Regions from separate parts of the Neorhizobium galegae bv. orientalis str. HAMBI 540 genome, predicted to be linked through region 4. Evidence: riboswitches for the same ligand, from Rfam matches in the RefSeq annotation. Region 4 holds a riboswitch; each other region holds the start of a gene.
The links. A riboswitch is a leader RNA that binds a small molecule or an ion and turns the genes downstream of it on or off. The one in region 4 is predicted to bind thiamine pyrophosphate.
Positions count from the first base shown of each region.

Region 1: linked by a shared signal. The riboswitch ahead of thiC (phosphomethylpyrimidine synthase ThiC) and the one ahead of RG540_RS11945 (ABC transporter permease) in region 4 are both predicted to bind thiamine pyrophosphate.
Region 2: linked by a shared signal. The riboswitch ahead of thiB (thiamine ABC transporter substrate binding subunit) and the one ahead of RG540_RS11945 (ABC transporter permease) in region 4 are both predicted to bind thiamine pyrophosphate.
Region 3: linked by a shared signal. The riboswitch ahead of thiM (hydroxyethylthiazole kinase) and the one ahead of RG540_RS11945 (ABC transporter permease) in region 4 are both predicted to bind thiamine pyrophosphate.

Region 1 is NZ_HG938353.1:4,030,879-4,036,355, forward strand. Features, by position in the region: gene thiC (phosphomethylpyrimidine synthase ThiC) at 1-1,418, opposite strand, end outside; TPP riboswitch at 1,518-1,650, opposite strand; gene RG540_RS19475 (acyl carrier protein) at 1,830-2,081, shown strand; gene RG540_RS19480 (acyl-CoA dehydrogenase family protein) at 2,083-3,264, shown strand; gene RG540_RS19485 (amino acid--[acyl-carrier-protein] ligase) at 3,311-4,222, shown strand; gene RG540_RS19490 (DUF1839 family protein) at 4,227-5,210, shown strand; gene RG540_RS19495 (glycosyl hydrolase 2 galactose-binding domain-containing protein) at 5,207-5,477, shown strand, end outside.
Region 2 is NZ_HG938353.1:3,845,629-3,851,105, forward strand. Features, by position in the region: gene RG540_RS18720 (ABC-F family ATP-binding cassette domain-containing protein) at 1-1,625, shown strand, start outside; gene RG540_RS18725 (response regulator) at 1,785-2,234, shown strand; TPP riboswitch at 2,297-2,404, shown strand; gene thiB (thiamine ABC transporter substrate binding subunit) at 2,444-3,454, shown strand; gene thiP (thiamine/thiamine pyrophosphate ABC transporter permease ThiP) at 3,459-5,078, shown strand; gene RG540_RS18740 (thiamine ABC transporter ATP-binding protein) at 5,071-5,477, shown strand, end outside.
Region 3 is NZ_HG938354.1:143,278-147,671, reverse strand. Features, by position in the region: gene RG540_RS23245 (heavy metal translocating P-type ATPase) at 1-2,010, opposite strand, end outside; TPP riboswitch at 2,124-2,219, shown strand; gene thiM (hydroxyethylthiazole kinase) at 2,258-3,079, shown strand; gene thiE (thiamine phosphate synthase) at 3,076-3,714, shown strand; gene thiD (bifunctional hydroxymethylpyrimidine kinase/phosphomethylpyrimidine kinase) at 3,711-4,394, shown strand, end outside.
Region 4 is NZ_HG938353.1:2,410,904-2,416,380, forward strand. Features, by position in the region: gene RG540_RS11935 (NUDIX hydrolase) at 37-939, opposite strand; gene RG540_RS11940 (ABC transporter substrate-binding protein) at 1,037-1,981, opposite strand; gene RG540_RS11945 (ABC transporter permease) at 1,978-2,760, opposite strand; TPP riboswitch at 2,896-2,999, opposite strand; gene minE (cell division topological specificity factor MinE) at 3,206-3,466, opposite strand; gene minD (septum site-determining protein MinD) at 3,463-4,278, opposite strand; gene minC (septum site-determining protein MinC) at 4,310-5,038, opposite strand.

The DNA of each region.
Region 1 (5,477 bases), 1.6 Mb from region 4:
ACGTAGCAGAGCATGGCGGTGCCGAACCAGCCGATCATCGCAGCCCCGATCCCAGACGTGATGTGGTCATAGCCCGGCGCGATATCGGTGGTCAGCGGCCCGAGCGTATAGAACGGCGCCTCGCCGCAGACCGCGAGCTGCTTGTCCATGTTCGCCTTGATCTTATGCATCGGCACATGGCCGGGGCCCTCGATCATCACCTGGCAATCCTTCGCCCAGGCGATCTTCGTCAGCTCTCCGAGTGTTTCCAGTTCCGCAAACTGCGCCGCGTCGTTGGCATCGGCGATCGAACCCGGGCGCAGGCCATCGCCGAGCGAGAACGAGACGTCGTAGGCTTGGGCGATGTCGCAGATTTCCTCAAAATGTTCGTAGAGAAAACTCTCCCTGTGATGATGCAGGCACCACTTGGCCATGATCGAGCCGCCACGGGAGACGATGCCGGTGACGCGATTGACGGTGAGCGGAATATAGGCAAGCCGCACCCCCGCATGGATGGTGAAATAGTCGACGCCCTGCTCCGCCTGTTCGATCAGCGTGTCGCGATAAACCTCCCAGGTCAGATCCTCGGCAATGCCGCTCACCTTTTCGAGCGCCTGGTAGAGCGGCACCGTGCCGATCGGCACCGGTGAATTGCGGATGATCCAGTCGCGGATATTGTGGATGTTGCGGCCGGTCGACAGGTCCATGACCGTGTCGGCGCCCCAGCGGATCGCCCAGACCATCTTCTCGACCTCTTCGGCCATCGACGAAGTGACGGCAGAATTGCCGATATTGGCATTGATCTTCACCAGGAAATTCCGGCCGATGATCATCGGTTCGGATTCGGGGTGGTTGATGTTGGCGGGAATGATCGCCCGGCCTTCCGCGACTTCCCGGCGGACGAATTCCGGCGTCACGAAATCCGGAATATGGGCACCGAAACTTTCGCCGGCGCGGACGAGCGGTTCCCGGGCCGCCTGCCGGCCGAGGTTCTCGCGGATGGCGACGAATTCCATCTCCGGCGTGATGATGCCGGCCCGCGCATAGGCGAGCTGGGTGACGGCCCTGCCCGCCTTCGCCTTGAAAGGCTGGTTGCGGACCGGGAATTCCGGCGTCAGACGGCTCCCGGAGACGAAGCCGTTGTCCTCCGGCCTGACGATGCGGCCCTCATAGACTTCGACATCGCCACGGGCCGAAATCCAGTTTTCGCGCAGGCGCGGCAGGCCTGCATCGATGCTGATCGCGGCACCTTCGGTGGTATAGGGGCCGGAGGAATCGTAGACGGTAACGGGAGGTTCGCCGGAGGTCGGATGCAATGCGATCTGCCGCATCGGCACGCGGATGTCCGGATGGATCGTTCCCGCTTTCAGGACTTTCGTGGAGGCGGGAAGCGGGCCGGTGGTGACGACCGGGGTGAGCTTGGTGGTTGCGATATTCATGGTTCAAGGCTCCAAGGTTTGACGTTTGGAGACCCAGTTCCAGAGTTGGAATGATGGAAGAACACGTTGGAATCCGAAGGACGGTTTCCCGTCCTCGCTGCCGCAGCGCTCGCACCGTCCCTACGCCAGTATGAACTGGATCAGGTTCAACGGGTCACTGCGCCTCGGGCGGCCAAAGCCGGTCCGACCAGCAGTATCTCAGCCCCTTGGCGGGACTCCCCTGGTGAATGAGGCCATCAGAAACCTGCCGGTCGCGCATGTCAAGCCGGTCCCTGCCTGCGTCGATAGGTCGAGTTTTAACGAATCCCGCAGCTCCAAATTGATGACGTTTATTACCGGAATCTTATGCTATCTTGCGCGATAACGTCCCTAGCGATGAGCGCAGAATTCGAACGATCGGGAGATGTCGAGATGAACGAGACCATTCGCGGATTGCTGACACGGGTGGGCGGCCTTCCGGTCGCCGTGACGGAGCTGGAAGATGCTGCCGATCTCTATGCAGCCGGGCTTTCCTCCTTCGCATCGGTGCAGCTGATGTTGGGCCTGGAAGAGGCCTTTGACATCGAATTCCCGGATAGCCTTTTGAACCGCAAGTCCTTCGCCAGCATTGCGGCGATCGAGCACACGGTTTCTCACATCTTGAAAGCCTCCGAGGCCGCCTGAGATGAACCTTCCCGTCTTTGCCGCCGATATGAGCCTCAGCGCCCGCGCTCACCGCGTGGCGGCCGTGGCGGCTGAATTCGCCGAACGCGTCGACCATGACGGCCGCTTCCCCCGCGAGGCGGTCGATGCAATGAAGGCCGAACGCCTCATCGGCATCCAGATCCCGGTAGCATTCGGCGGCGAGGGCGCTTCCATCACCGAGATCGCCGAGGTCTGCTCCATCCTGGGACAGTCCTGTGCCTCGAGCGCCATGGTTTTCGCCATGCACCAGATCAAGGTTTCGAGCCTCGTGGTGCACGGGGGCGACAGCGCCTGGCACATGGATTTCATGCGCGAGCTCGCCGGCCGCCAGCTTCTCGTCGCCTCCGCGACGACCGAAGGTGGCATCGGCGGCAATATGCGCAACTCGATCTGCGCGATCGAGGTCGACGGCGACGTCTGCCGGCTGACCAAGGACGCAACGGTGATTTCCTACGGCGCCCACGCCGATGTCATCATGATCACCTCGCGCTCGAACGAGAAGGCCGCCCCGACCGACCAGGTCATGACCGTCTTCAAACAGGGCCAATATACCCTGCAGAAGACCGTCGACTGGGATACGCTTGGCATGCGCGGCACCTGCTCCGACGGCTTCCTCTTCAATGGCGAAGCACCTTCGGTCCAGATTTTCCCGAAACCGTTCGCCGAAATCGCGGCGCAGTCGATGCTCGCCACCTCGCATCTCCTCTGGAGCGCTGTCTGGTACGGCATTGCCGCTGATGCGGTACTACGCGCCCAGGCTTTCGTGCGCGCCGCGGCCCGCAAGTCCAATGGCACCCAGCCGCCCGGCGCGCTGAGGCTCGCCGAAGCGTCGAACCTGCTGCAGCTCCTCAAGGGCAATATCCTGTCGGGCCTCAAGACCTACGCGGATGCGAAGCTCGATCCCGACAAACTGTCGTCCATGGCCTTTTCGATCGCCATGAACAATATCAAGCTCGCCTCTTCCGAGACGATCCTGACCATCATCAACCAGGCGATGATCATCTGCGGCATCATGGGCTACAAGAACGGCACGCCCTACAGTCTCGGCCGGCATCTTCGCGACGCGCATTCCGCCCAGCTGATGATTTCCAACGACCGCATTCTCGGCAATACGTCGACCATGCTGCTCGTTCAGAAACCGGACACCAGCCTGCTCGGCTGACGCCCCATCACTTCAGATGTAATTATTTAAAGAATGAGGTGAATCCATGGATCTGCAAGTTTCCTTTCTCGACCGCCTGTTTGATGCAGGCCTGCTGATCGAGACCGGCGTCGACGGACTGTATGGCCGCAGCGGCCAGTTCGAAGACGTCATTGCCGCCTTCGAACGGCTGATCGACAAGGTCGGCGGTGCCGACGGTGCGGAGGCGATGCGCTTCCCGCCGGGCATGAACCGTGCCTTCTTCGAGACCAGCGGCTATATGAAGAGCTTTCCGCAGCTCGCCGGCACGGTGCACTCGTTCTGCGGCAACGAGCTCGACCACATGAGCCTGCTGAAATGCATGGAAGTTGGCGACGAGGACTGGACCAAGGGCCAGGAAGCGACCGACATCGTGCTGACGCCGGCTGCCTGCTATCCGCTCTACCCGACCGTTGCACGCCGGGGCAACCTGCCCGCCGGCGGCGGTCTTTTCGACCTGCAGAGCTACTGTTTCCGCCACGAACCCTCCAAGGATCCGGCCCGCCAGCAGCTTTTCCGGATGCGGGAATATGTCTGCATGGGTACCGAACAACACGTGACCGATTTCCGCCAACTGTGGATGGACCGGGGCGTCGAGATGATGAAGTCTGTCGGCCTTGACGTTACCATCGACATCGCCAACGACCCTTTCTTCGGCCGCGCCGGCAAGATGCTGGTCAACAACCAGCGCGACCAGAACCTGAAATTCGAGCTGCTGATCCCCATCACCTCCGTCGCCCAGCCGACCGCCTGCATGAGCTTCAACTATCATCAGGACAGTTTCGGCCTGAAATGGGGCCTCAACCTGGAAGACGGCAGCGTCGCGCATACGGCCTGCGTCGGTTTCGGCCTGGAACGGATCGCGCTTGCGCTTTTCCACACCCACGGTCTGGACGTGAAAGAGTGGCCGGAACACGTCCGTGCCACGCTCTGGGGCTGATCCCATGACGGCGGTGTTTCCCGCGCTCGATCCGGGCAACTACACGACGCATGCGCTGCATTCAGCCGAGCGCATGTGGCCGGAGACGAATTGTTACGTCGATCTGTGGATCGAAGTGCTTTCGGCGCAGGGCCTGCCGCCGGAAGCGATGCTTGGTTTCACCCTGACCCAGGATTTCGAAGGCGACCAGTTCACCTTCTTCAAGGTGCCGCTGGAGGATCTCGAAACCCTGTTCGGCATTCGCGTGACCGAACTGGCGATCTTCGACCGGCCGGAACGGCATGTCGCAGAGCAGATCCACCGCGGCCGGCTGACGCTGCTCGAGCTCGACAGCTTTTATCTGCCCGATACGCGGGGCGTCGCCTATCGCCAGGAGCACGGGAAAACGACGGTGGCGATCAACCGGCTCGACCTCGAAAGCCGCGGGCTCGACTATTTCCACAATGGCGGCTTCTTCACCCTTTCCGGCGAAGATTTCGATGGCCTGTTCCAGTTGAACGCGGCCCCGGACGCGCTGCCCTTCCTGCCTTATACGGAATTCGCCAAGTTCCCCGCGGCCTATCCGGATGCGAGGGAAATTCGCGAGACCGCATGGAAACTGCTCAGGCATCATTTTGCCCGGCGGCCGGAGGACAATCCGATCCGTGCCTTTGCGAAAGTTTTCCCGAAGCAGGTCGAGCAGATTGCCGACAGGGATTTTGGCTTCTTCCACAAATATGCGTTCAACACGCTCCGCCAGCTCGGCGCCAATTTCGAGCTTCTGGCGAGCCATCTCGCATGGCTGAACCCCAACGCATTCGCTCAGTCAGAACAGCAGGCGCTGAAGATTTCGGAAGTGGCAAAATCCACCCAGTTCCAACTTGCCCGCGCGCTTACCCGCAAGAAGTTCGAGCCGCTCGCAACGGCGCTCGATCCGGCCGCTGATGCCTGGGATCTGCTGATGCGCGACCTGGCCTCGACGCTGACCCAGACCCGCGAGGCCGCGTGAGCCTTCTTATCCCGATCGGATCAAAGACCAGCCTTCTTGCCGAAGGCTGGTCTTTGACGTTGACGGAGCCAGGCGCCTACACCCTGTCGGCCGACCTTCCTTCGGATCTGGAATACCTGCCGGCCATGGTGCCCGGCACGGTCGCCGCCGCCCTGGAAGCCGCAGGCCGCTTCGACCGTAACAATCCCGAACCGCTGATCGACAGGGATGCCTGGTATCGCCGCTCGCTTGCCGGCGAAACGCCGGGACCGGCAATCCTGCGGTTTG
Region 2 (5,477 bases), 1.4 Mb from region 4:
CCTCGACCATCCGCTATCTCGAACAGGCGCCGGATTTCGCCGATTATTCGACGGTGCAGGCCTACGCCGAAGCGGGCCTTGGCCCGGGCGACGATCCCTACCGCGTCACTTACCTGCTCGAACATCTGGGCCTCACCGGCCAGGAACACCCGAACACGCTCTCCGGCGGAGAATCCCGACGCGCAGCACTGGCCCGCGTCATGGCGCCCGAGCCGGACATCCTGATGCTCGACGAGCCGACCAACCATCTCGACCTGCCGACCATCGAATGGCTGGAAGAGGAGCTGCGCAAGACGAGAAGCGCGCTGGTGGTGATCTCGCATGACCGTCGCTTCCTCGAAAAAGTCTCGAATGCCACGGTCTGGCTCGATCGCGGCACCTCGCGACGCCTGAACCGCGGTTTCGGCGATTTCGAAGCCTGGCGCGACGAGGTGCTGGAGGCGGAAGAGCTGGAACAGCACAAGCTCGGCAAGGCGATCGAGCGCGAGGAGCACTGGCTGCGCTACGGCGTGACGGCCCGCCGCAAGCGCAACATGCGCCGCCTCGGCGAGCTTCACACGATGCGCGGCAATTACCGCGGTCACAAGGGGCCGCAGGGCACGGTGCAGGCGAGCGTCAGCGAAGGCCGCGAATCCGGCAAGCTGGTCATCGAGGCCGAGTTCATCACCAAAAATTATGACGAGCGGATCATCGTCGCGCCGTTCTCGATCCGCGTGCATCGCGGCGACTGCATCGGTCTCGTCGGCCCGAACGGCGCCGGCAAGACCACGCTCCTGAAAATGCTGACCGGCCAGCTGGCGCCCGACACCGGTACCGTCAAGCTCGGTACAAATCTGGAAATCGCGACACTCGACCAGAAACGCGAGGATCTGGACCCCGAGGACACGCTGTCCCATTATCTGACGGATGGACGCGGCGAGACGCTGCTGGTCAACGGCGAACAGCGGCATGTCGCAGGCTACATGAAGGACTTCCTGTTCCAGCCGGAGCAGATCAGGACACCGATCAAGAACCTGTCGGGCGGCGAGCGCGCCCGGCTGATGCTGGCCCGCATCATGGCCCGGCCGTCCAACCTGCTGATCCTCGACGAACCGACCAACGACCTCGACATCGAGACGCTGGATCTGCTGCAGGAAATCGTCGCCGGCTATACCGGCACCGTCATCCTCGTCAGCCACGACCGCGACTTCCTCGATCGCACCGTGACCTCGACCATCGCCCCCGCCAATCCGGACGCACCGGACGGCCGCTGGATCGAATATGCCGGCGGCTACACGGACATGCTGGCGCAGCGCAAGGGCGCGCTGGAGGAAAGGCGCCGCACGGAGAAAGCCGACAGGGCAAAAACCGATACTGCGGCACCGGCTTCCGGCACCAACAAGGGCAAAGGCAAGCTTTCCTTCAAGCAGAAATTCGCGCTCGAGAACCTGCCGAAGGAAATGGCGAAAGCCGAGGCCGAGATCGCCGCCCGCGAGAAGAAGATGGCCGATCCCAACCTCTTCACCAAGGATCCCGCCGCCTTCAACAAGCTGGCTGCGGAGATGGAAAAGCTGCGCCAAAGCATCAGCAAAATGGAAGAAGAATGGCTGGAGCTCGAAATGCTGCGTGAGGAAATCGAGGGCTAGTTTGCGATTTATTAAGCTTAACAGATAGTTAGCTGAAAAAATATTTGTCGCGGACCGGAACATATGATGTCCCGAGACGTTCTGGGTATGAATAGTGGTCGAAATGTCCCGGGGACGCATCGGCCTGCCAGGAACCGATCAACCGAATAGGGACATCCAATGCTGACAAATGTTACGCGTCGTCGGCTGGCCGCTGAGGCGATGAATCAGAGAGTTATGATTGTCGAAGACGAGTTTCTGATCGCGCTCGATGTTGCCGAGACGATCGAAGCCATGGGCCTTAAAGTCGCCGGTTTTGCCAATGCCCGCAAACACGCCCTGGCGCTCGCCGCCTATGCCGATATCGCCCTGGTCGACGTCAATCTCTCGGACGGCCGGACCGGTCCGGAGATCGGCCGAGAGCTTGCCGAGCAATATGGCATCACCGTCGTCTTCATGACGGGTAATCCGGACGATGTGGAAGCCGGCGTCAAGGGCTCGCTCGGCGTTCTCACCAAACCGGTCATGCCTGACGTAGTCGAGAAGACGATCGACTACGCCGTTGCCAACCGACTCGGCGGCATGGCGATCGTTCCGCGTGAACTGAAAGTGTTTCCGCAGAACCACTGAGCCAATGTTGCTCCTACCGAGTGCGCCTCTTGCCAGCCATTCGCCTCACCGCTAAATCTGATCTCGCTCTAACGGGGTGCCGCGCGTTTTCGCGCGGCTGAGAGGCTTCTGGCCAACCCGCGGAACCTGATCCGGTTAACACCGGCGGAGGGATTAGACGGCTCTTTATCAGCGCCTATTCCCCTTGTTAGCAAAAAGAGGAGGCGCTGATGCGCAAGACCATTCTTTCGATATTTGCGGCCGCTGCCGCTTGTTCCCTTTCCGCGCCGGCCGAAGCGCAGCAAAAGACGCTGACCATCTACACTTATGAGAGCTTCATCTCCGATTGGGGTCCCGGTCCCAAGGTCAAGGAAGCCTTCGAAAAGACCTGCGCCTGCAGGCTGAATTTCGTCGGCGTCGCCGATGGCGTGGCGCTTCTCACCCGCCTGAAGCTGGAAGGCAAAGGCACCGACGCCGATATCGCGCTCGGCGTCGATACCAACCTGATCTCCGAGGCCAAGGCGACCGGTCTGTTCGAGCCGCATGGGCTCGACGTCTCGGCCGCCAAGGTCCCCGGCAATTACAGCGACGACACGTTCATCCCCTACGATTACGGCCATTTCGCCGTTGTCTATGATACCCAGGCGATAAAGAACCCGCCGAAGAGCCTGAAGGAACTGGTGGAAGGCGATCCGGCACAGAAGATCGCCATCGAGGATCCGCGCACCTCAACACCCGGCCTCGGCCTGTTGCTCTGGGTAAAATCGGTCTATGGCGACAAGGCACCGGAGGCCTGGGCCAAGCTCAGGAAACGCGTGCTGACTGTCACGCCAGGCTGGTCGGAGGCCTATGGCCTGTTCACCAAGGGCGAAGTGCCGATGGTGTTTTCCTACACGACCTCGCCCGCCTATCACGTGGTCGAGGAGAAGACGGACCGCTACCAGGCTGCCTCCTTCTCAGAAGGCCACTATATCCAGATCGAGGTCGCCGGCCTGCTGAAGGGGGCGAAGGAAAAGGATCTGGCGAAACAGTTCCTGAAATTCATGGTCTCACCGGCCTTCCAGGATGTCATCCCGACCACCAACTGGATGATGCCGGCCGCCAAGACTTCCCAGCCACTCCCCGACGCGTTCAACAAGCTGGTGCAGCCGACGAAAACTTTCCTGATGGGGTCGAACGAGGTGGCCAAGAACCGGCAGGCCTGGATCGACGAATGGCTGACCGCCATGAGCCTGAACTGATCCCATGCTGACCAGGGCCGAGCGGAGACGCGGGATAGGCTGGGGGCTGCTGAGCCTCGCCGGCATCGCCCTCTTCGTCGGCATCGCGGTTGCCGCCCTTCTCTCCTGGGACACCGGCAACGCCCAAAGCCGGCTGTTCACCGCCTATACCTGGCGAATTCTGCGCTTCACCCTGCTGCAGGCGGTTCTTTCGACGCTGCTGTCGGTCGTCTTCGCCCTTCCCGTCACACTCGCGCTCGCACGCCGTCCACGTTTTCCGGGCCGCGTGTGGGTCATCCGGCTGATGGCATTGCCGATGGGCCTGCCGGTGCTGATCGGCGCGCTCGGCCTGATCGGCATCTGGGGCCGGCAAGGGGTGATGAACAGCCTACTATTGAAACTCGGCCTGGAACATCCGGTCAGCATTTATGGGCTTTCCGGCATATTGCTGGCCCATGTGTTCTTCAACCTGCCGCTCGCTGCGAGACTGCTGCTTGTGGCGCTGGAGCGCCAGCCGGCGGAATACTGGCTGCTCTCCTCCAGCCTCGGGATGAAACCCTTCTCCGTTTTCCGTTTCATCGAATGGCCGGCGGCGCGGCGAGTCATCCCCGGCATTGCCGGCCTGATCTTCATGCTCTGCGCCACGAGTTTCACGCTTGTCCTGGTGCTCGGCGGCGGACCGGCCGCGACCACGCTCGAAGTGGCGATCTACCAGTCGCTCCGTTTCGATTTCGATCCGCCCCGCGCCATCGCGCTGTCGCTGCTGCAGATCGGCATGACGGCGCTGATCCTGATCGCGATTTCGCTTTTCCCGGCGCCTGATGATAGTGGAATCTCGGCAGGCCGAACTACCCGCCGCTTCGATGGCCGAACGTTGCCGACACGCCTTTGGGACACGCTCGCCATCCTGCTGGCTACCGCCTTCCTGATCCTGCCGCTCGCATCGATCGTCGCTGCCGGCGTTCAGGCCAATCTCCGGAGCCTCGTCACCAGCCCCGCCTTCCTGGGCGCCGCATGGACCAGTTTCACGATCGCGCTTTCCGCGGGCCTGCTCGCCGTTCTGGCGTCGCTGGCGATTATTGCCGGGCGCGAGGCAATAACCGACATGAAGAGGCCCGGCGGAACTGCCAAGATGTTTTCCATGTCACTCGTGGCTATGTCCTCGCTGGTGCTGCTCGTTCCGCCGGTCGTGCTCGGCACCGGTTGGTTCCTGATGCTGCGCCCGTTCGGCGATGTCGCTCGCTTCGCCCCGGCGCTGGTCGCGATCATCAACATGCTGATGGCGCTTCCTTTCGTGATGCGCGTCCTCGCGCCGGCCGTCGAAACGCACCGCAAGCGGACAGGCAGGCTGTCGGCCAGCCTCGGCCTTTCGGGCTTTTCGCGGGCATGGAGGATCGATCTGCCGGTCTTGGCTAGGCCGTTGCTGACGGCGCTCTCCTTCGCCATGGCGCTGTCGCTCGGCGACCTCGGCGCTGTAGCGCTGTTCGGCTCCAGCGATCTCATCACCCTCCCCTGGCTTGTCTATAGCCGGCTATCCAGCTACCGCACCAATGATGCGGACGGGTTGGCGCTCATCCTCGGCATCATCTGCCTGGGGCTGACGATGATCGGCACTGCTGGCCGGAGGGAAGCAAGCCATGACTGACGGCATCGCCCTGGACAAGGTTGAACTGAAGCTCGGCACCAAGGAATTCCGCTTCGACTGTGCTTTGCCGGCCGGCGCCGTGACGGCGATTACCGGTCCATCCGGCTCCGGCAAGTCGACCTTCCTCAACCTCGTTGCCGGCTTCGAGACGCCGGACCGCGGCCGTATCCTGATCGCGGGCGGGGACGTGACGGAAAAACATCCCTCCGAGCGTCCCGTATCGCTGGTCTTTCAGGACAACAACCTCTTCGCCCATCTGGATATGGCCACCAATATCGGGCTCGGCATCAGCCCTTCGCTGAAACTTTCCAGCGGTGACCGGGCCGCGATATCGCAGGCGCTGGAACGCGTGGACTTAAGCGGTTTTGAGAAACGGATGCCGGGGACACTTTCCGGCGG
Region 3 (4,394 bases), on a different replicon from region 4:
GACATCGGCGGCTGCGAGTGCCGGGGCGTCGTTGATGCCGTCGCCGACCTTGCCGACCACGTAACCCTCGCTTTTCAGCTCACCGACGATGCGGCTCTTGTCTTCCGGCATCAGCTCGGCACGTACCTCGATGCCGAGATCCTTGCCGATCGCGGTCGCGGTGCGAGCATTGTCGCCGGTCAGCATCACGGTCCTGATGCCGGCATCGGTCAGCGCCTTCAGGCCGGCCCTGGCGTCGGGACGCGGTTCGTCGCGCATGGCGATGGCACCGGCAAGGACCCCGCCGACGACCAGCACCGAGACGGTCTTGCCCTCGTCATTGAGGCCGGTGATCCGGCGGCCATGCGCCATCGGCAGCGAAACCCGCTCGGCCGCTGCCTTGGGCGAACCGAAAAACACCTCCTGGCCTTCGACCATCGCCGTGACGCCCTTGCCGCCGAGCGCCCTGGCATCCGTCGCGGCCGGAATCTCGACCTCGTCATCGGCAGCCTTGGCAAGGATGGCGACGGCGAGCGGATGGCTGGAGCCGGTTTCGAGCGCGGCGGCAAAGCGCAGCACGTCTTCCGCATTGCGGCCGAAGGCGATGACATCGGTCACCTGGGGCCTGCCGGCCGTCAACGTGCCGGTCTTGTCGAGCGCGACGGCGGTGATCTTGCCGAGCGTTTCGAGTACCGCGCCACCCTTCATCAGCAGGCCGCGGCGGGCACCTGACGACAGCGATGCGGCGATTGCGGCAGGCGTCGAGATGACCAGCGCACAGGGGCAGCCGATCAGCAGGATCGCCAGGCCCTTGTAGACCCACTCGCTCCAGGACGCACCGCCGACAAGCGGTGGCAGGATGGCGACCAGCGCCGCCACTGCGACGACACCCGGCGTGTAATACCGCGAGAACCGGTCGATAAAGCGTTCGGTCGGGGCCTTGCTCTCCTGCGCCTCCTCGACCAGCCGCACCACGCGGGCAATCGTATTGTCCTCGGCGGCGGCCGTCACGCGAACCCGCAAGGCGGCATCGCCGTTGATCGTGCCGGCAAAAACCGTGTCGTCGATGCCCTTGGAGACCGGCGTGCTTTCGCCCGTCACCGGCGCTTCGTCGATCGCGCTTTCGCCCGCGATGATGACGCCGTCCGCCGAAATGCGGTCGCCGGGACGAACGAGGATGATCGCGCCGACGGCAAGGCGATCGGCCGGTACTTCGCGGGTCTGGCCGTTTTCTTCGAGCAGCGCGTTTTTCGGCACCAGCGCCGTCAGGCTCTGGATGCTCTGCCGCGCCTTGCCGGCCGCCACCCCTTCCAGCAATTCGCCGATCAGGAAAAGGAAGACCACGGCGGCGGCCTCTTCCGACGCATTGATGACAACAGCGCCGACGGCGGCAATCGTCATCAGCATCTCGATCGAAAACGGCGTGCCGGCAAGTGCTGCCATGATGGCGCGCCGGGCAATCGGCACGAGGCCGATCAGCATCGCGGCGGTGAAGATATAGGCGTCATAGGCCGGCACCAGATGGCCGATCCCGTAAGCCACCGCCAACGCAATGCCGACCAGGATGGTCAGGCGGCCCTTGGCCGATTTCCACCACGGCCCGTCCATCGGCCCGTGATCATGGCCGTGCAGGTCTTCGATTTCTGTTGTTCTGTGGTCGTGGTGGGAATGATCTTGCCCGCCGTCATGGTCATGATGATGATGGTGGTCGTGCGTCTTGCCGATCTCCCCCCTTGAGGGGGAGATGCCCGGCAGGGCAGAGGGGGGTAACCCCTCGACACCGCGCCGCCGCGCATCCTCACCGGCCTTCTGACCCAGCGCCCTGAGCGAATACCCAAGCCCTACGACCTTCTTCTCGATCGCACCCAGATCGCCGGTCCCGTCATGCTTCACAGTCATCGTGCCCGACGCGACCGAAACGGACACGTCCTCGACGCCCGGCATGCGGCGCACCGCGGTGTCGATCTTCGTCGCGCAGCTGGCGCAATCCATGCCCCCAACCTTGTATCGTGCCTGTGTCGTCGCGTTCATCGTGTCTTTCCCATTGGATCGAGCCCCGTCTCTACAACCTCTAGCGACTAGAGCTGCAAGGCCCAAAATCAGAAAAAATCACTGGCGAAGCGCATTATCTTTGCTGTAAGCCATGGTGAAGACAGGGGCGTCCGGCAAAACCGGGCTGAGAAGCACCCTTAGAACCTGAACCAGATCATGCTGGCGGAGGGAGTCGTCCGGGCGTTCAACATTGCGCCCCGCGCCTGCCCCGCCGAACGAGGCAGACATGCAGACGACAATGCCCCTTGGGCTCCTTGGACAAACCCCCGGCCTGTTGCTGACCGCGATGCGCGCGAAAAACCCACTCGTTCAGAACATCACCAATTTCGTGGCGATGAACATTGCCGCCAACGTGATGCTTGCGGCCGGCGCCTCGCCCGCCATGGTGCACACCAAGGAAGAAGCCGGCGAGTTCGCCCGCATCGCGGCGGCTCTGACGATCAATATCGGCACGCTGTCGCCGGATTTCCTGGCCGGCATGAAGGCGGCAGCTTCGGCCGCCGCAGAAGCTGGCAGGCCATGGGTGCTCGACCCCGTCGCCCATTACGCCACCGCCTATCGTCGCGCGGCGCTTGCAGAGCTGATGGAACTGCGGCCCACTATCATCCGCGGCAACGCCTCGGAAATCATCGCGCTGGCCGGCAGCCAGTCGAGCGGCCATGGCGTCGACAGCGGCGACAGCGTCTCGGCAGCGGAAGACTCGGCAATCACCATTTCCCAGCAGAAGGCTTGCGTGGTGGCTGTTACCGGCGAGGTGGATTTCGTCACCGACGGCCGACGTTCGGTCCGCATCCTCGGCGGCTCTGCCCTGATGCCGCGCGTCACCGCGCTCGGCTGCTCGCTCACCTGCCTGGTCGGCGCCTTTGCTGCGACCACGGACGACCCCTTCGAGGCGACACTCGCCGCACTCGCGATGTTCGCGGTCGCGGGCGAGGAAGCGGCCTTCACCGCCTCCGGTCCCGGCTTCTTCTCGCCGATCTTCCTCGACCGTCTCGCGGCGCTGACTGGCGAGACGCTCGATGCAAAGGCAAGGATCGTCGCAGCATGAAAAAGATCTTCGACCTTTCCGTCTACCTCGTCCTCGATCCCGATCTCTGCCGCGAGATCGGCATGATCGAGACGACAAGGCTGGCCGTCGCCGGCGGCGTCACCATGATCCAGCTGCGCGACAAGCAGGCGGATACGGCAAAATTGATCGAAACCGGCCGGGCGCTGAAGGCGGTACTTTCCGGCACCGGCGTGCCCCTGATCATCAACGACGACGTGGAGGCAGCAATCGCGATCGGCGCCGAGGGCCTGCATGTCGGCCAGAGCGACATGGCGGCAGTGATGGCCCGGCAGCGTGCCGGCCATGGCATGATCCTCGGCCTCTCGGTCGAAACCGAGGACCTGGCGCGGCGGGTGGACCCATCGATCGTCGATTATGTCGGCATCGGTCCGGTGTTTGCGACCAATACGAAGCCCGACCACAAGCAACCGATCGGTTTTGACGGCCTCGCGCGCATTGTCGCCATGGCGCCGGTTCCGGCGGTCGCGATCGGCGGCATCAAGGCGGAACATGCCGGCCCCGCACTCGCCGCCGGCGCAAAGGGCATCGCCGTTGTGTCCGCCATCTGCGGCCAGCCCGATCCGGAAGCCGCCGCCCGCCGAATTGCCGCGGAAATCGAAAGGGCACGCACATGAGCATCAAAAACGTCCTGTCGATCGCCGGTTCGGACCCTTCCGGCGGCGCCGGCATCCAGGCGGACCTGAAAACTTTTGCGGCCCGCGGCACCTATGGCATGGCGGCGCTGACCGCGCTGACCGCCCAGAATACCCAAGGGGTCACCGGGGTGCATGCGGTGCCCGCCGCCTTCGTCGCAAACCAGATCCGCACCATCTTTCTCGACGTGCGGGTCGACGCGGTGAAGATCGGCATGATCGCCAATGCCGAAATCGCCGAGGCAGTTGCCGACGTGCTGCGCCTCTATCGCGATACCGTGCCGATCGTGCTCGATCCCGTCATGATCGCCAAGGGCGGCTCGCCGCTGCTGGCACTCGATGCGGTGGACGCCGTCACCTACAAGCTGATGCCGCTCGCCACCGTCGTCACCCCCAACCTGCCGGAAGCCGCAGCGCTGCTCGGCGAAACGATCGCCACGACCCGCGAAGAGATGGCGGCCCAGGCTGAGCGGCTGCTGAAGATCGGGCCCAAGGCAGTCCTGGTGAAGGGCGGTCATTTGGACAGCGAGGACAGCCCGGATGTGCTGGCAGACGCCACCGGCATCCACTGGTTCGAGGGCAGACGCACCGCGACCAGCAACACCCACGGCACCGGCTGCACGCTCTCGAGCGCAATTGCCGCCGAACTCGCCAAGGGCGCT
Region 4 (5,477 bases):
TCCGGCGCAAAGAGATATTCTCGATTCGAGTTTATGTCAATTGCGTGAAAGCGGAAGTTTTGAACCCGACAGCGCGCGCTCTTCGAGGACCGCGTGACGGTATCGGAAGAGCTTGGCGGGCCGGCCGCCGGTCTCGCTGGTCGCCTCGCCAGTTTCCTCGATCAGTTCCTGCTGGTCGATCAGCCGGCGGAAGTTCGGCTTATGCAGGGTGAGGCCGGCCAGCGCCTCGACGGTGCGCTGCAATTGCGACAGCGTAAAACTCTCCGGCATCAGTTCGAAGACCACCGGACGGTATTTGATCTTGGCGCGCAACCGCGCGATCCCGGTCGCCAGGATGCGGCGGTGATCGGCAAACATGGAACGGCCAAAACTTCTTGCTGACGCGCAGCCCGCCTCGGTCACGAGGCCAGCCTCATACATCAGTTCATAACGCTGCAGGCCGAGATCCTCGTTCCAGGCGGCACCGTCAAGGCCGAAGGCAAAATCGACGCGGCGCTGGCGGTGTTCGCGGCGCGCCGTTTCCGAAGCGACCCAATCCTGCAGGCGGTCGGTGATGGCCGCCTGTATTTCCGGCCTCCCGCCGCGATGGTCCTCCCAGGGGAAATATTCATACCAGCCGTGCCAGCCGGGTTTTCCGGCACCGGGCGCTGCCTGTTCGCGAACGAGGCCGAGATAGCTGATCGAAATCGTCCGCCCCTCGGCATCCTCATGGGTCCGGTCGCGGTCAGCGAACGTATAGAGCTGTTCGAGATAACCGAGGGGATGGCCCGTCTGGTCGCCGACCCATTCGCGAAGCCCGGCCTGCAGGCTGCGATGGCCGAGCTCGAAAGGCCCGGACGGCAGCGCATCTCCCGAGCGTACCGTCATCACGCGCGGCTCGTCGCCGGTGACGGCGGACAGAACCGCGATCAGTTCCGCATGGGCAAGTCCGATGGTCAAGCAAACTCCGGGTCACGTAACGTGGAAAGCCTGTCTGGCATGAAAATCACGTTACGCGAACCCCGGAGCTCAAATCAAACGATATCAGCAACTTGGCCTATTTGATTTCGACCGCGACGTCGGAGACCGGAGGCGCTGCCTTGATTAGTCCCGTTTCCTTCATGAAGGCGGCGAAGCGCTGGTAGCGGCCTTGGTCGAGTGCGGCCGGACGCTTGGCAAAACGCGGCAGCGTGTCGAAGAACGCGGTGCGGTTCAACTCGTCGTCAAGGCTCGGATAGGCCTTGATGAAAAGCTGCCAGGCCTCCTGCGGATGGTTGGTGATGAAGATCGAGGCCTGTTCGACCGCATGCAGGAAACGCGTCAGCCGGTTATCGCCAGCAGAATCGCGGCGGGTGACGAAGATCAGCTCGTCATAGGCCGGAACCCCGTGCTCTTCAGGGAAAAACGCCCGCCCCGCATGGCCTTCGAGCTTCATCTGGGTCAGCTCGAAATTGCGGAACCCGCCGAGTGTCGCATCCACCTTGCCGCCGATCAGCGACGGTGAGAGAGAAAAATTGACGTTGATCAGCTCCACGTCGTCGTTGGAAAGCCCTTCGGAGGCCAGCATGCGCTTCAGCATCGCATCCTCGAAACCCGTGACGGAAAAGCCGACCTTTTTGCCTTTCAGATCCTTGAGGCTCTTGATCGGACCGTCCGCCAGCACCGTGACGGTGTTCAAGGGCGTCTCGACCAGCGTGCCGAACCGCACGAGCGGCAGGCCAGCCTCATGATCAAGATAGAGGTTTGGCTGGTAGTGGATACCGATATCCGCCTGGCCGGCCGAAACCAGCCGCGGCACCGCGGAGGCATCGGACGGCGGAATGAGCTCGACGTCGAGATTGGCATAGGCGAACAGTCCGCGCTGCTGGGCGATCACCATCGGAGCGTGATCCGGATTGACGAACCATTCGAGAAGCACGCTGAGCTTGTCGGCCGCCTGCGAGGGAACGGGCGCGGCGAGGCTTGCCAGCGCGATGAGGGACGCGGTGAGGATACGGATCATGATCGGACGGAACTCCTTGATGCGGATGAGGATTCAGGGTCGGCTTCGCTGGCCCAGGGGGCGAGACCGGATGTCAGCCAGTCGATGAGAAGCCGCAAAATGAGGGTGAGAATGGCGAGTATGACCATCGCCGCAAACACCGTGTCGGTCTGCATGCGGGCATTGGCCTGGACCATCACGAAGCCGAGCCCGCCGGACGCGCCCACCCATTCGCCAACGACCGCACCGAGCGGCGCTAGCGGTGCGGCGACCCGCAGGCCGGAAACGAGGCTCGGGATCGCCAGCGGCACGCGCATCGACACCAGCGTCTGCCAATGGCTGGCGCCCTCCAGCGAAACGGCGTCGAGGATTTCCTGATCGGTGCGGCGAAGGCCGTCGGCAAAGGCGGAGGCGACCGGAAAGAAGATGATGATCGTCGTCATCGCCACTTTCGAGGCGAGGCCGAAGCCCAGCCAGAGAACCAGGATCGGCGCCAGCACGAAGACGGGAAAGGCCTGCAGGATCAGCACCATCGGCCAAACGAGACGGCCGAGCCGCGGCAGCGCCGCAACGCCGAAGGCCGTGGCTATGCCAAGGCCAGCCCCGATCGCGAGGCCCAGCGCGATTTCGATCAGCGTGACGGCGCTGTTCTGCAGCAGGAAACCCGGCTGCCGCAGGAAGGCGGACGCGACGGCTACAGGCGACGGCAGAATATAGTGGGGTGGAGCAAACAGCCAGACGCCGGCTTGCCAGAGGGCGATGAGCAGGACGAGGCCGATACCCGCATGGAACGCGCGCATGCTGCTACGCGTCGAAACTGGAAACGGCGGCCGGATACCCTTTTACGGAAATGGCGAAAATGGATGTCATCGGTCGATCTCCAGATCAGTCAATCACGGAGACCCAGGTGAAGCGGAGAAGAGAAAGTGCCGTCGGTCGACGCCTATTTCCGTTCCTACGCCGGCATGACCCGGATCAGGTTCAAGGGTCCGGCTCACCGCCATCTCAGCATCGTCAAGATGCCCCCCTCGGAATTACGACGATAACTGTCGGTTTTCAGCAATCCTGTCAAGCCGGCCGGATTGGCGGCCATTTCCACTCAGCGCGCAGAGACGGTCGAGAGGAGCTGCCGGCCGAGCGAGATGCCAAGCCGGCCGTCTTCCTTCGCGCAAGAAGGCGAAATACGAAACCCGGACAACCAGGTTGTCCGCGTTTCAAAATTCGAGTTGGCCGAATGCTGCCGGCTCAGGCAGCCTGGCTGACGGCACCCAATGGGATCTCGACGTCGATCTCGAGGATCGTGACGTTCTCGTCGCGGTCCATCTTGACCTGCACCTTGTCGCTGTCGACCTGCACGTGCTTGGCGATCACCGCAAGGATTTCCTCGCGAAGCAAGGATACGAGGTCCGAGCCGTTCGACGAGCGTTCGTGGGCGAGAAGCACCTGCAGGCGTTCACGCGCCGTCGGTGCGGAGCGCTGTTTGCGGAAGAGATTGAATATCGTCATGCGGCCCTCCGTGCGAAGATCTTGCCGAATATCCCTCGCTTCTCCCCGGGGATCGTGATCGGCAGAACCTCTCCTGCGAGCCGGCGTGCAGCTTCGAAATAGGCCATGGCCGGAGCGCTGCGGGCGTCCGCCAGGGTGACGGGCGAACCGATATTGGAGGCACGCAGCACGTCCATGCTCTCCGGGATGATGCCGAGCAGCGGGATGGACAGGATTTCCAGCACGTCCTCGACCTTGAGCATATCCCCCCGCTCAGCGCGGTTGGAATCGTAGCGCGTCAGAAGCAGGTGCTTTTCCATCCGCTCGCCGCGCTCGGCCTTCATCGTCTTCGAATCCAGCAGACCGATGATGCGGTCCGAGTCACGGACGGACGAGACTTCCGGATTGGTGACAACCACCGCCATGTCGGCGTGGCGCATGGCGAGCGTGGCACCGCTCTCGATCCCGGCGGGGCTATCGCAGATGACCCAGTCGAAGACCCGCTTCAATTCGGTAATGACCCGCTCGACACCCTCGGGCGTCAGGTTATCCTTGTCGCGCGTCTGCGATGCCGGCAGCAGGAACAGCGTCTCCAGCCGCTTGTCGCGGATCAGCGCCTGCGTGAGCTTGGCTTCGCCCTGGATGACATTGATCAGGTCGTAGACGACCCGGCGCTCGGCGCCCATCACCAGGTCGAGATTGCGCAGCCCGACGTCAAAATCGACGACGACAACCCGTTCGTTTCGCTGAGCCAGAGCCGCTCCAAGTGCGGCAGTCGAAGTCGTCTTGCCAACCCCGCCCTTGCCTGAAGTGACTACGATGACTTTCCCCATCTTGCTCTCCTGTTTGCTGGCCGGTTACGGCTCAAATAAGTTTCTCTGCCATGATCGAATCCCCTTCGAGCCAAAGCTGGACTGAATGTCCGCGAAGGCCTGGGGCCATGTCGTCCGCCATCTTGTAGATGCCGTCGATTGCCAAAAGCTCGGCTTCGAGCTTGCGGCAGAAGATGCGCGCGGATGCGTTTCCGAGCGATCCTGCCATGGCCCTGCCACGCAGGGTCCCGTAGATATGGATCGATCCGCCAGCGATAATTTCAGCTCCCGAGGCGACCGATCCGATGATCGTCACGTCGCCTTCGGGGAAGATCACCGACTGCCCCGACCGCACGGGATCGCGAATGACGATGGACTGCAAGGTCGGACGCACCTCGGGCACTGACGGCTTCTGCTCGCTGTTGTGCAGCTCGATGAGCGGCTCTTTGGCGACCGCATCGTCGGAGACCGGCCGGCCACCTTTGAGTGCCGGAGGCATGCCAGGCCCCAGGATCGAAGGACGACCACCTTCGATGCCCATGATGTTGACGCTGCGCCCGGCAAGCTCGGCGATGAGCTCTTTCAACTGAGCGCGATCGATTGGCAGATCGGTCACATCAAGCACGACCGGTCGGCCAAGGAAGAACCCGGCGGAACGCGCCGCGAGATCATCCAGCCGGACGAGCCAATCGTCGAAAGGAAGATCGGGAGCAAGCACGACCGCCAGAAAAGAACGGCCCTTGATACGGATAGCGCGAGCGTCTGTTAGCATTTTGGTCATCTGCGTAAAGAAATCGTGACCGTTTTTTAGCCCCGATATGGTTAACAATTGGTAAACAAGAAGCTCTTGGAGGGCCTGGTTTTAACCGATCGTTACGATCTTCCCTTGCACCAGGCCCACCTCGCCGACATAGGCTTCGCAATGAAGAGAAGACCGGGCGCGAGGAAGAAAAGGGGCGGTCGACAAGACGATGCGCCGGGCGCGAATCATCTCTCCCGGCGCTTCGGTGGTGGCTGCGATTCTGGGCTGCCATGGAGATTCGGTTGCCGTGAGAATCCGCAGAAGCCCGTTTCCGGCGGGCGGCCCCTTCTCGGCGATGCGGCAACGGATCGCCTCGCCGTGTCTTCGACTTTCAGGCACGAATCGATATCGCCGGATGCCGCCTGAGCGACCTCGGTTAAACGCGCGATTTTGAATTCTGGAAAACCCTCAGCCCCAA